Regions from separate parts of the Shewanella sp. cp20 genome, predicted to be linked through region 4. Evidence: predicted binding sites of a transcription regulator. Region 4 holds the regulator's gene; each other region holds the start of a gene.
The links. Region 4 encodes FliA, which starts transcription of late flagellar genes. Its sites were predicted from a motif close to CTAAAGNTNNNNNNNNNNNNGCCGATA; they were not measured.

Region 1: the regulator FliA is predicted to act here: its motif matches at 1,064-1,090, upstream of pomA (flagellar motor protein PomA).
Region 2: the regulator FliA is predicted to act here: its motif matches at 1,495-1,521, upstream of DB48_RS15830 (VC2046/SO_2500 family protein).
Region 3: the regulator FliA is predicted to act here: its motif matches at 1,130-1,156, upstream of DB48_RS18590 (flagellar protein MotY).

Annotation. Positions count from the first base shown of each region.
Region 1 is NZ_JPII01000016.1:191,836-194,948, forward strand. Features, by position in the region: gene ispA ((2E,6E)-farnesyl diphosphate synthase) at 1-694, opposite strand, end outside; gene xseB (exodeoxyribonuclease VII small subunit) at 695-934, opposite strand; gene pomA (flagellar motor protein PomA) at 1,330-2,097, shown strand; gene DB48_RS04735 (flagellar motor protein MotB) at 2,102-3,046, shown strand.
Region 2 is NZ_JPII01000047.1:81,292-84,404, forward strand. Features, by position in the region: gene DB48_RS15810 (PLP-dependent cysteine synthase family protein) at 1-853, opposite strand, end outside; tRNA gene DB48_RS15815 (tRNA-Tyr) at 1,102-1,186, opposite strand; tRNA gene DB48_RS15820 (tRNA-Tyr) at 1,230-1,314, opposite strand; tRNA gene DB48_RS15825 (tRNA-Tyr) at 1,346-1,430, opposite strand; gene DB48_RS15830 (VC2046/SO_2500 family protein) at 1,556-2,044, shown strand; gene DB48_RS15835 (DUF406 family protein) at 2,117-2,404, shown strand; gene DB48_RS15840 (sensor domain-containing phosphodiesterase) at 2,565-3,113, shown strand, end outside.
Region 3 is NZ_JPII01000052.1:7,213-10,325, reverse strand. Features, by position in the region: gene DB48_RS18600 (DUF3137 domain-containing protein) at 1-216, shown strand, start outside; gene rnt (ribonuclease T) at 361-1,047, opposite strand; gene DB48_RS18590 (flagellar protein MotY) at 1,216-2,076, shown strand; gene DB48_RS18585 (prolyl oligopeptidase family serine peptidase) at 2,815-3,113, shown strand, end outside.
Region 4 is NZ_JPII01000030.1:91,749-94,861, reverse strand. Features, by position in the region: gene DB48_RS12770 (protein phosphatase CheZ) at 1-359, opposite strand, end outside; gene cheY (chemotaxis response regulator CheY) at 373-756, opposite strand; gene DB48_RS12760 (RNA polymerase sigma factor FliA) at 799-1,518, opposite strand; gene DB48_RS12755 (MinD/ParA family protein) at 1,511-2,392, opposite strand; gene flhF (flagellar biosynthesis protein FlhF) at 2,397-3,113, opposite strand, start outside.

The sequences.
Region 1 (3,113 bases), on a different contig from region 4:
GCTCTTCGGTGCTGGCGATAATGTCCAGCACGTCGTCTTGTACCTGGAAGGCGAGACCGATGGCTTCGGCAAAGGTTATCAGATGGCTTGCCTGCTCATCTGTGACCTCGGCAGCAATGATAGGTAATTCCACTGCACAGCGGATCAAGGCGCCGGTCTTTAATCTGTGTAACCGCTTTAGGGTCTCGAGATCTATCTGTTTGTCGGTGGCGTTAAGGTCCATCGCCTGACCACCGCACATGCCGCCGTAACCAGATGCCTTAGCAAGGGCACGTACCATGGCCAGTTGTTGCTTGGCGGTCAGCTCGCTGCCCTCCTGACTGATGATCTCGAAGGCCAAGGTCTGCAACGCATCGCCGGCCAGTATGGCGGTCGCCTCATCGAAGGCGATATGCACGGTCGGCTGGCCGCGGCGCAGCGCATCATCGTCCATGGCCGGTAGATCGTCATGGATCAGCGAGTAGGCATGGATACACTCGATGGCGGCGGCGCAGGCATCTAGCCTTTCAAGGGGCACCCCCAACATCTCACCGACGGCATAGACCAGAAAGGGGCGGATACGCTTGCCGCCAATCAGGGCGCCGTGTGTCATGGCGGCCTTGAGTTGTGGCTCGGTATCGTCTTGTGCATTGATAAAATGGCGCAGCTGGCCGTCGACGCGCTGCTGGTATCGCGTTATCGCTTCATTTAGCAATTATTCGCCCTCTGGCAGATAGGGTTGCAAGCTGGGTTGATCTTGTTCCTGGGTCAAGATAGAGACTTTCTGTTGGGCCTGTTCGAGTTTGCCTTGGCTGTTTCTGACCAGATTGATGCCGCGCTCAAATTGTTTGAGGGCGTCATCCAGAGAGACATCGCCCTGTTCCAGGCTGGTGACGATGTTTTCTAATTCTGTGAGTGACTCTTCGAAGGTCAGGTTTTCAGGTTTTTTGGCCACGGTGATTTTCCCAAGAATTTAGCGACAGACAAAGTATCTCAGTCAACCCTAGGGGTCAAATTGCGCTGTCGTATATTTGTGCAATAGCACGCTTTAAGGAGGTTTTTTTATAAAAAATTGAATTTGTAGCTAAACTTGCGTGTAAGCTGTCCGATAATTGAATTAGAACAATACTCAATTTTGTCAGATATTATATCGTAAACTCCTGCCCGCGGTTAGGCGAAATACCGTCTAATTGACGACTTTTGTGTCGTCGCGCTGGGGCGAGGAGATGCCTTTCATTGCAAGAATGAGTAGAGTAGAGACCTGTCTCGAGATGATTATGGTGTTGACTGAGAGCTTGATCCCTAGGTCAAGGTATTAGCAACGGCCGATACTGTATATGAGGAAGAGTTGTGGATTTAGCGACCCTGATAGGCCTGATTGGTGCATTTGGTTTTATTATCGGAGCTATGGTCAGCAGTGGTGGTATCGCCATCTTTGTTGATGTGCCCTCTGTGCTTATCGTAATGATAGGCTCTTTGTTTGTGGTGATGATGAAATTTAACCTCAAGCAGTTCCTCGGTGCGGTCAAGATCGCCGCCAAAGCCTTCATGTTCAAGATAGATAAGCCCGACGAGTTGATCGAGCAATCGGTCACCATGGCCGATGCGGCGCGTAAGGGGGGCTTTCTGGCGCTGGAAGAGGCGGAGATCAGCAACAGCTTCATGCAGAAAGCGGTCGATATGTTGGTGGACGGCCATGACGGCGATGTGGTGCGCGAAGCCCTAGAGAAAGATATCGCCCTGACCGAAGAGCGCCACAAGACCGGCATCAGCATCTTCAAGGCGCTGGGTGATGTAGCCCCCGCCATGGGGATGATAGGTACCCTGATTGGTTTGGTGGCCATGCTGTCGAACATGGACGACCCTAAATCTATCGGCCCGGCGATGGCGGTGGCCTTGTTAACCACTCTCTATGGCGCCATTATCGCCAACATGATTGCTTTGCCGATCGCCGATAAACTCTCGCTACGCATGGGGGAGGAGATGCTCAATCGCAACCTGATCATGGATGCGGTGCTCGCTATTCAAGACGGACAAAACCCCAGGGTCATCGAGGGTTTCTTGAAGAATTATCTCTCGGAGAAACTGCGGAATATAGACACGACGGACGGGGAATAGCCAGATGGCTAAGAAGGTCAAATGCGATTGTCCGCCCGCCGGGGCGCCTATGTGGTTGGCTACCTTTGCCGACCTCATGTCGCTATTGATGTGTTTCTTCGTTCTGCTGCTGGCCTTCTCCGAGATGGACGTGATGAAGTTCAAGCAGATCGCCGGTTCGATGAAGTATGCCTTCGGCGTACAAAATAAGGTTGAAGTCAAAGATATCCCCAAGGGCACCTCGGTGATCGCCCTGGAGTTTCGTCCGGGTAAACCCGAGCCAACACCCATTGAGATCATCAATCAGCAGACCAATGAGATGACCGAGCCCACCATCGAGGTGCAGGCCGGTGATGATGACAGCGCCGGCGGCGTGCAGCAACAACGTGGCGAGCAGCGCGGCGGCGAGGCTTCCTCTACCGCGCAGGAAGAGGCGGATGCCGAGGCTCAGGCCAAGCAGGAGAAACAGGATGCGGCGTCACAGGATCAGATCAACGATCAGGTGAAGAAGATGGCTCAGGAGCTCAATAAGGAGATCATCGACGGCGCGATCGAGATCGAGTCTCTGGGGCAGCAGATCATCATTCGCATCCGTGAAAAGGGCGCCTTCTCATCCGGTTCTGGCTTCCTACAGCCCAGGTTTAAGCCGGTGATCCGCCGCGTAGGAGAGCTATTAAAAGATGTGCCGGGGATCATTACCGTCTCGGGCCACACGGATGATATGAATATCAGTAACGAGCTCTACAGCTCGAACTGGGATCTCTCCAGCAAACGCGCCGTGGCCGTGGCCCATGAGCTGGTGCGTGTGCCAGGATTTGATCAGCAGCGCATGAAGGTGGTTGGCATGGCCAATACCGCCCCCCTGGTCGCCAATGATTCCGCCGCCAACCGGGCCCGTAACCGCAGGGTTGAGATCGCCATCGAGCAGGGTAAGGCCAAGGAGTCAGATGAGATCTTGGTCGGCCAATAGCCGCATTTAATGGTTAAGCTCCATCCATCAATAAAAGTCCACTTAGGTGGACTTTTTTGCTTCTAGC
Region 2 (3,113 bases), on a different contig from region 4:
TTGAGGGACCTGCCTTGCGACCGATCAGCGCCTCTAACCAATAGATGGTGGCGATCGACGCGTTGTCGTCAATCTTGACCATATGATCGACCACCCCTGGAATAAAGGAGGGCTCGGCCCTGGGTCGCCCTATGCCTTCGATGCGACTGGCATCGGCGCAGCTGATACTGGCATCACCGCTGTGGTAGTAGTCGTAGAATACCGAATTTTCCGGGTCGACCACACATAACTTTGTCTTGGCGCATTGATAGCGAATATAGCGGCCTATGGTGGCCGAGGTGCCGCCCGTGCCTGGGCTCATCACTATCCAGCTGGGGACGGGATGTGGTTCTCGCTGCATCTGCTCGAAGATGGAGTTGGCGATGTTGTTGTTACCGCGCCAGTCGGTTGCCCGCTCGGCGTAGGTGAATTGGTCCATATAGTGACCCGACAGCTCGTCGGCCAGTCGTTGTGATTCGGCGTATATCTCACTCGAATGGTCGACGAAGTGGCAACGGCCGCCATAAAACTCTATCTGTTGTATCTTCTTCTTGGCGGTAGAGGCGGGCATGACAGCAATAAAGGGTAGGCCAAGCAGGCGCGCAAAATAGGCCTCGGATACGGCCGTACTGCCCGAGGAGGATTCTATGATGGGCGTATCTTGGGTGATCCAACCGTTACATAGGGCGTAGAGAAACAGGGATCTCGCCAGGCGGTGCTTAAGGCTGCCGGTGGGATGGGTACTTTCATCTTTTAGGTAGATATCGATGCCGGGCAGCATAGGCAGTTCCAGCTTGATCAGATGGGTGTCGGCACTGCGTTGATAGTCTGCCTCGATCTTGGCGATGGCCTGGTTGACCCAAGATTGATTCATTGTGGCTCCTGAGGTTATCGAGCGGATAGTCGTTATAGCTTAACGAAATAAATTATAACGAAAAGGAAAATCGAAAATAAATGCGACGGATAACAGGCAGTGCTGGCCGCGAGGGAAAACCTTGGGAGACTGAAAGAATGATTCGCTGCATTAACTAAGGGGGTAACATCATCTAAATGATGACAAAAATGAAGCGAAGTGTTTGAAATTAGGAACTAAATGATGCGCAGATAATGCGAGAGAAAAAATGGTGGAGGGAGAAGGATTCGAACCTTCGAAGGCTGAGCCGTCAGATTTACAGTCTGATCCCTTTGGCCACTCGGGAACCCCTCCATATTTTTTGGTACAGCAGCACAAGATAATAACGAGATAAAGATGGTGGAGGGAGAAGGATTCGAACCTTCGAAGGCTGAGCCGTCAGATTTACAGTCTGATCCCTTTGGCCACTCGGGAACCCCTCCACGAGTATCTCTTTATTACATTGTAGGCAAATGGTGGAGGGAGAAGGATTCGAACCTTCGAAGGCTGAGCCGTCAGATTTACAGTCTGATCCCTTTGGCCACTCGGGAACCCCTCCTCAATTGCGGCGGCCATAGTAGTCAGAATCCTTGGCGCTGTAAAGTCCCAATTTAAAATAATTGCTAAAGTTATGGCGTAAGCGGTCGATTAAATAGCAACGAGCTGTTTTATTGATGTTTTTTTATGCGAACTAGTCAGTTGATCATCAACGAGAATCAATTAGGGACCCGACTCAACCAGGCGATAGTCGATCATCGCCGGGGAGAATTTGGTCTGCTGCTGGCCATGTTGTCAAACGATGCCAGAGATATGGCGCAGTTTCATTTGGATCAGGCGCCAAGCGATGTAGAGACAAAACTCAAGCGTCAATTTGAGTTACCCGAGCCACAGGCGCTGACCAGCGCACTTCATCTGGGTGAAGACAGAGACAACAGCGAGCAGTTTCACCAGGCAGGGCTAAGCGGTTTTCATCTGCAGCAATATCTGAGTCCCGAACCCTTAGTCCACAGAGGACGGGATCCGCTGGCGATGCAAGAGGTGCTGGCTAACTGCGATCCCGTTACCCTGGCGCGTTTTCACAATGAACTCGATGCCGATGCACCTAGTTTGGAATTACCGCATTTTACCGAGCAGATCGTCAGGCAACGTGCGTTAGGAGACATTTTGGCTTAGTTTTAAGTGCGGTAGCTCGGCTTTTGCTATATATAGCTATGAGCATTTTCAGTTAAAAGGTTAAGGGTCAAAATGAAAAAGATTCAAGAGGGTCAATCAGAGTTGGTAAACGATACCTGTAACGATTGTGGCAGCTATGCCGATATCGGCGCCGTGATCGATGAGTTTGATACCGTACTGACTCTGGTACGTGATGGAGAGAACGCCCAAAGTGAGTTGCAAGCCATGGCACAGGCGGCTAAGCAGCGTTTCGAGGGTGTTGAGAGTGAGATCAAGGCAGTAGAAGGTGGCCAGGAGCTGCGCCTCACTTTTGGCTACAGCGCCGAGAAGATGATTTTCCAACTCGAACATGGTCTCTAGCGGCGCCATCGAGATTAGCTTGCTAATTAGCGAGTTATTCGTGTAATGTGCACAAATTGAACATTTAATAATAACAATAACATCTATGTTGTTACCGCCTTTGGCGGTTTTTACCTCGGTAACCTTTCTATCGGCAGAAGGTTATCGGCAGTAGGATTTTATGACCAAGCGCCAATTTCAACATCTGCTTGAAACCATAGTCAATTCGACGCAAAAACAAGAAGGTCTGTTTAAAGAGACGGCCGAGCTTGCCTGCGATCTGCTCAGTCAGTCCCTCGAGGTGGACAACATAGGTGTTTGTCTGTTTTCCGGCAGCCAGGCTTGTGAGCTCATCGCTCATACAAGTTTGCAAGGCCAGGCTTCACGCCCCGCACAATCCTTATGTCCCAATTATTTCGATCAGCTCAAACGCAGTCGCACCATAGACGTGGTCGACGTCGAAAATGATGGCCGTGTCGCCGAATTAGTCGATTACCTCAATGAAAATCAGGTGGTCTCGCATCTTGATGTGGCCATTCGTATCAATGGACACCTCGAAGGGGTGCTCTATCTCGAATCGGGTCAGCTGCATGAATGGCCAGAGAGCGAGATCCATATCGTTTCCCAGGTGGCCGATCAGCTGGCATTGACCCTGGCGACACAACGCGCTTACGACACAGACGAGCGCCTGAGCCTGTTTTTAAAGGCAATCGAACAGTCGGAGCAGATC
Region 3 (3,113 bases), on a different contig from region 4:
TCCCTGTCACGCTTTTACGGTGGAGAGCTCGAAGCCAGCTTTAAAGCGGGAAGATTGCTGATTATGATCGCCTGTAAACATAACTATTTCGAGCCGCAACTGGATCTGCTAAAGCCGCTGGATTTTAGCGATGATATAGAGCAGGTGTTTAAGGAGATCCATGAGGTATTTGATTTGATCAAGGCCCTGAATCTCGACAGTCGTACCGGGCTTTAAAGCCGTCTATTTGGCTGCTCACCTTCTCTTTGGTGAGCGGCCAGTATCTGTTTAGCCTAGCAGCTGATTAGCATAGGCTGTCTAACACCTTTGGAGCTTATCTCAGATGTTATAGCTTGGCTGTCATAGCTTAGGAGTTGTCGCTTAGCTGTTATCGCTTGCTTCTTGTTCAGGTTCAGGGCTGGGTTCTTCGCTTGGCGTTGCAACCGGCCAGCCGCCTAATGCCTTCCACTTGTTGACGATATGACAAAACAGCTCTGCGGTGCGCTCGGTGTCATAAAGTGCCGAGTGAGCCTCTTTGTTGTCGAAGGGGATGCCGGCTATCTCACAGGCCTTCGCCAATACCGTGTGTCCAAGCGCCAGACCCGAGAGGGCGGCGGTGTCGAAGGTGGCAAACGGGTGAAACGGCGTACGTTTCAGGGCGTTGCGTTCGATCGCCTGAGTAACGAAGCCGTGGTCGAAGGCGGCATTGTGTGCCACTATGATACTGCGATGACAATCCGATGCCTTCTGATGCTTCTTGACCTCTTTAAAGATCTCTAAGAAGGCTTCTTTCTCGCTCACGGCGCCGCGCAGCGGATTGCTGGGGTCTATGCCATTAAACGCCAGGGCATCTGGTTCGAGGTTTGCGCCTTCGAAGGGCTCGATATGGTAATGCAGCGTCTTATCCAGCACTAAGTCACCATTGTCGTCCATCTTCAGTAGGGTGACGGCGATCTCCAGCAACGCATCGGTCTGAGCATTAAACCCCGCGGTTTCAACATCGATGACGACGGGAAAGTAGCCACGGAATCTATGCTTAAGTTTGTGTGCGTCGCAAATATCGCTCATTAAAATGTCCAAAGTGAAGAGTGGGGGGCTATTATGAAGTATCCGATGGGAGCTTGTCATGTTTGATTGGTCATAATATGGGCTAAAGGAATGCTAAATTAGGCCGATAGGGATAAGTAACGTAATTAATAAGAGTGACTGTCTATGTGGGTTAGGGTGCTATGTGCGATGACATTCGGTATCGGCTTGAGTCTGGCGACGACGGCGCAGGCCGAGTTGCGTCACTATGTGGCCTCGCTGGAACAGTCCTCCTGGCGCCTAAGCGACAACACCCCCATCATCTGTCGCCTTGAGCATGAGATCCCATCCTACGGCAAGGCGGTGTTTACCAGCCGCGCCGGTAAAGATCATGATTTGAACTTTAGCCTGGATATGTGGGTGAAGCCCGACGAGGTGACCAATGCCAAGTTGATGAGCATGGCGCCCGCCTGGCGTCCTGGTGTGGTGTCCCGTCCCATCACAGATCTCACCTATCAGAAGTATTTTAGCGGCGAGGTGCCTAAGAAGGCGGCCTGGTCCATGCTGAATGAACTCGAACGCGGCATGCAGCCGACTTTCTATTATGCCGACTGGTACAACCGTTCCAGCAAAGTCGCCGTTGGGCTTTCGGCCGCCAATTTTGGTCGTCGTTACGCCGAGTTTAAATCGTGTCTGGCCAATCTCTTGCCCTATAGTTTCGATGATATCGCCTTCACAGTGTTGACCTATGAATTTGGTGGTTCCGAGTTGACCCGTTATTCCAAGGCGCAGATCGCTAAGGTGCAGGAGTATCTCTCTTACGATCCTGAGGTCGAACTGGTCTTGATCGACGCCTATACCGACAGCTTCGGTGGCCGCTCGGTGAATAAGAAGGTGTCAGAGAAACGCGCTAAGTCGGTTAAGCAGCTCTTCCTGTCTGCGGGTATTCCCGACGAGCGTATCCATACCTTAGGTCATGGTGAGCGTCGCCATGTGGCGTCCAATGAAACCATAGATGAGCGGGCGCGCAACAGACGCGTGGTGATCCGCCTCAGCAAGCCGCTTGACTAGCTCAGCCTGAATAGGTCTGCTGTAACCGTCTGTGGGGATAGTGCACCTAATACCTGAGCTCTAGGGCTAACTGAATTAAGGGTTAACTGAATTAATCTTATTTATCGAAACCGGCCTGATTGGCCGGTTTTTTTGTATCGGGCCTGGGATATAAAAGTGCAGACGTAAATGATAGGCAAAAAAAAGCCCACTTAATCTAAAGTGGGCCGCAAATAAATCATTGCAATCAACAAATTGAAGGAAGGAAGTCAAGCATAAGAACCAGGGATGAATTCACGTGACTGGCACGGGAACTCGGAGTTCTTGTTTTCACATCTACCAGCTGGGTAGATACTTCCGGAAAACGAGGTGCATTATAGGGTCAGACCATTTGTCCCACAAACTAGAAAAATTCCCGCCTGAGATTAGTATTTCTAATGTCTGAGCAAGGTGCCTAATGGCTCGAATTCACCTTATCAGGCTATTTGCGCTTGATTACGCATAATTGCTGCATAATTTCACGATTTATATAATTCATCCATGTTGTTTTTTTATTAACAAGTCTTGCAGACAAATGCGTGAGTCGTTTATTTGTAGCCATTGCACGGTTTTTTTTTACTTGTATAGTACGAGGTTATTGGGCGCTAGCTCACAGGTTTACCATTAATAATAACGAGATATCCAGGATGGCTACAGATGGCTCTTAAGACGATTTTATCTAAGCAAACCCTTTTGCTTGCCGGATTAGGTTTAACACTCATGGGTTGTCAGTACCATGCCAGTGAAACGGCAGCGGCGCAGGCAGCAGTTCAGCCCCAGGGCGTGGTTGAAACGATTCACGGTGTAGAGGTTGCCGACCCCTACCGTTATCTGGAGGAAGAGAGTGACGCGACCCATGCCTGGGTGAAGCAGCAGCAACAGGCGGGACACGACTTTCTGGCGCAGCTGGAAAATAAGCAGGCGATAGTCGATCGCATCACCGAGCTGTGGAACTTCGAGAAGGTGACGGCACCCACAGAGCGCGGCGATAACACCTTCTACTATCGTAACGATGGTCT
Region 4 (3,113 bases):
GGCTTTACGGCCTGTACGTTTGTGGTTAGCGCATCTGCAAGCGGCAGAGATTCTTCGACGGCGTCCATGGTCTTGTTGGCCGCCTGCTCCGTCATGTCGATGACATAATTGAGGCGCTCTTTGGCATCGGGAATTTCGCTATTGGCCAGCTCCACGAGGCGACCGTCCACCTGAAAATCCACTATCGCACTGTGAAGCTGACGGGTAAGGCGACCCACCTCGTCAAACAGCTCTTTCTGAATCGGGCTGGCGATGTCGCGAATTAGCTCATCGGCCTGCTCTTGTTGGCCAGTCTCGAGTAGATCAACGAGTTGCTTGGCCTGTGCTAAATTGATCAGCCCTGAAGTTTCTGCCTGCATAGCTCAACCTTGATTAACCGAGTCGTTCGAAAATTTTGTCTAACTTCTCTTTCAATGTCGCCGCAGTAAAAGGTTTCACCACATAGCCATTCACACCGGCCTGGGCCGCTGCGATGATCTGTTCCCTTTTCGCTTCCGCAGTCACCATCAACACAGGAATGTGTTTCAGGTTGTCATCGGCGCGGATAGCCTTTAATAGGTCGATACCCTGCATCCCAGGCATATTCCAATCGGTTACGACAAAATCAAAATCGCCTTTTTGCAACATAGGCAAGGCTGTCGAACCGTCATCTGCTTCCTGAGTGTTATTAAAACCCAAGTCTCTCAACAAGTTCTTGATGATGCGTCTCATTGTTGAGAAATCGTCAACAACGAGAATCTTCATATTCTTGTCCAAGGTTTCCTCCGCGGAGCTGTTTTTATATTGCTCATGTAATCGTTATATTTTGGTCCAATGCTTGAGTTTCGCTTTGAGTCTGAGCATCGCCTGGCTGTGTATCTGGCTTACTCGGGATTCGCTGACATCAAGTACGGCACCGATCTCTTTTAAATTTAATGCTTCGTCATAATATAACGACAAAACTAATCCATCTCTTTCTGGCAGTAATTTAATCGCTTCTACGAGGGCCTCATGAAACTGTGTCTCTGCCAGAGATTCAAATGCGTCGTCCTGGTGATCATCTTCCTGTCTTACTACATCGACCGATACACCAAGATCTTCAATTCCAACTACTTTCCCGACTGAAACATCATTAAGAATATGATGGTACTCATCGAGCGGCATATCAAGTCGATCCGCAATTTCATTATCTTTTGCGTCACGTCCAAGTTCTTGTTCTAGCTCGTCAATCACCTGTGCTATGCGGCGTTGATTGCGGTGAACCGACCTGGGTACCCAGTCGCCACGGCGGATTTCGTCGAGCATAGAGCCACGAATGCGTATTCCGGCAAAAGTTTCAAACTTAGCCCCCTTGCTGCCGTCGAACTTGGCCGAGGCTTCGAGCAGGCCCATCATACCTGCTTGTAACAAATCATCCAATTGCACCGAGGCGGGCAGACGAGCAAGTAAATGGTGAGCAATCCTTTTAACCAACGGTGCATACTGTTCGACAATAGAAGCTTTGTTATCTAAACAAGTATACGCAGCGGCTTTACTCACTCGTACGATCCTCTTGATATTCTGGGCGTTGTACCAAACGTTCCACAAAGAACTCTAGGTGGCCGCCCGGCTGTTGTGGCACTGGCCAGCTAATGATCTTATTAGCCAAACCATGATAAGCAATCGACGCCGGCGACTTAGGAAACGCCTCGACGATCAGCTTTTGTTTACGAACTGACTTGCGAAGGTTTTCATCGAAGGGGATAGTCGCAACCAGCTCCAGAGCCACGTCGAGAAAACGGTCGGTTACCTTGCTAAGTTTAGCAAACAACTCCATCCCTTCTCGCAAACTTCTGACCATGTTGGCCACAATCTTAAATCTGAATACGCCGTGCTCGCGGCTCAGAATCTTAATTAAAGCATAGGCATCGGTAATAGAGGTCGGCTCATCACAGACCACGACCAAGACATCTTGCGAGGCGCGAGAGAAGCTGAGCACCATGTCCGAGATACCGGCAGCGGTATCCACGACCAGGATATCAAACTGGGTCTTCATCTCACTGAAGGCACGGATTAGGCCGGCATGCTGCGCAGGTGTCAGCTCCACCATGGCCTGGGTACCGGAAGTCGCAGGAATAATACCAATTCCCTTAGGACCACGAACGATGATCTCGTCAAGGTCGGCCTCACCGGATAATACGTGGGACAGATTGCGCTCAGCCCTTAGGCCCAACATGACATCGACGTTGGCTAGACCCAAGTCGGCATCGAGCACAAGCACTCGCTTGCCCTTCTCGGCCAGGGAGACGGCGGTGTTGATCGATACGCTAGTTTTACCTACGCCACCTTTACCACCGGTTACGGCAATTACTTTTACTTTTTCGTTATATGGTTGATTCATCATACGTAAACCGCTTGCTTGATCCCGACTCATTATATTACTCAAATGCGTAGGCCTGTTCATATGACCTTTCGTTATTCTGTATTGGTTGCACTTTCTTTTCGAGTACCGACAGGGCCTTGTTGGCTAAGGCTAAGGTGTCGGCCACTTGCATATCTTCTGGCACTCGCTGGCCATCGGTGACATAACTCAAGGGTAATCCACTTTGAATCAACACACTCAATGCTGGCGCCAAGGCCACCGATTCATCTAATTTGGTCAAAATCGCACCGGATAATGGAATCCGAGTAAACTGCGCGACGGCATCTTCAAGCACTCTTCTTTGACTTGTAGATGACAGTACCAGATAACTGCGAATAGGTAATCTGCTATTTGCAGTTAAATTATCAAGTTGCTGGAACAATCTCACATCTCTTTGTCCCATGCCCGCCGTATCTATCAATACTAGCTTGCGATTGCGGAACTGATAAAGAATTTGTTCCAACTCATTGAGATCATGAGCTTGCTTGACCGGACACCCCATTATTTTGCCATAGGTTGCCAGCTGCTCATAGGCTCCAATGCGATAATGATCGGTTGTAATTAATGCAACTTGATCTGAACCATGTTGCGCGGCGAATCGAGCGGCTAATTTTGCGACACTCGTCGTCTTGCCGACACCGGTCGGACCGACAAAGGCAACCACGCCGCCCTGACGGACAATATCATCCCCCTGGTTGTCGAGCATGTTTGCCAGGCTACGCGGCAGCGCCTT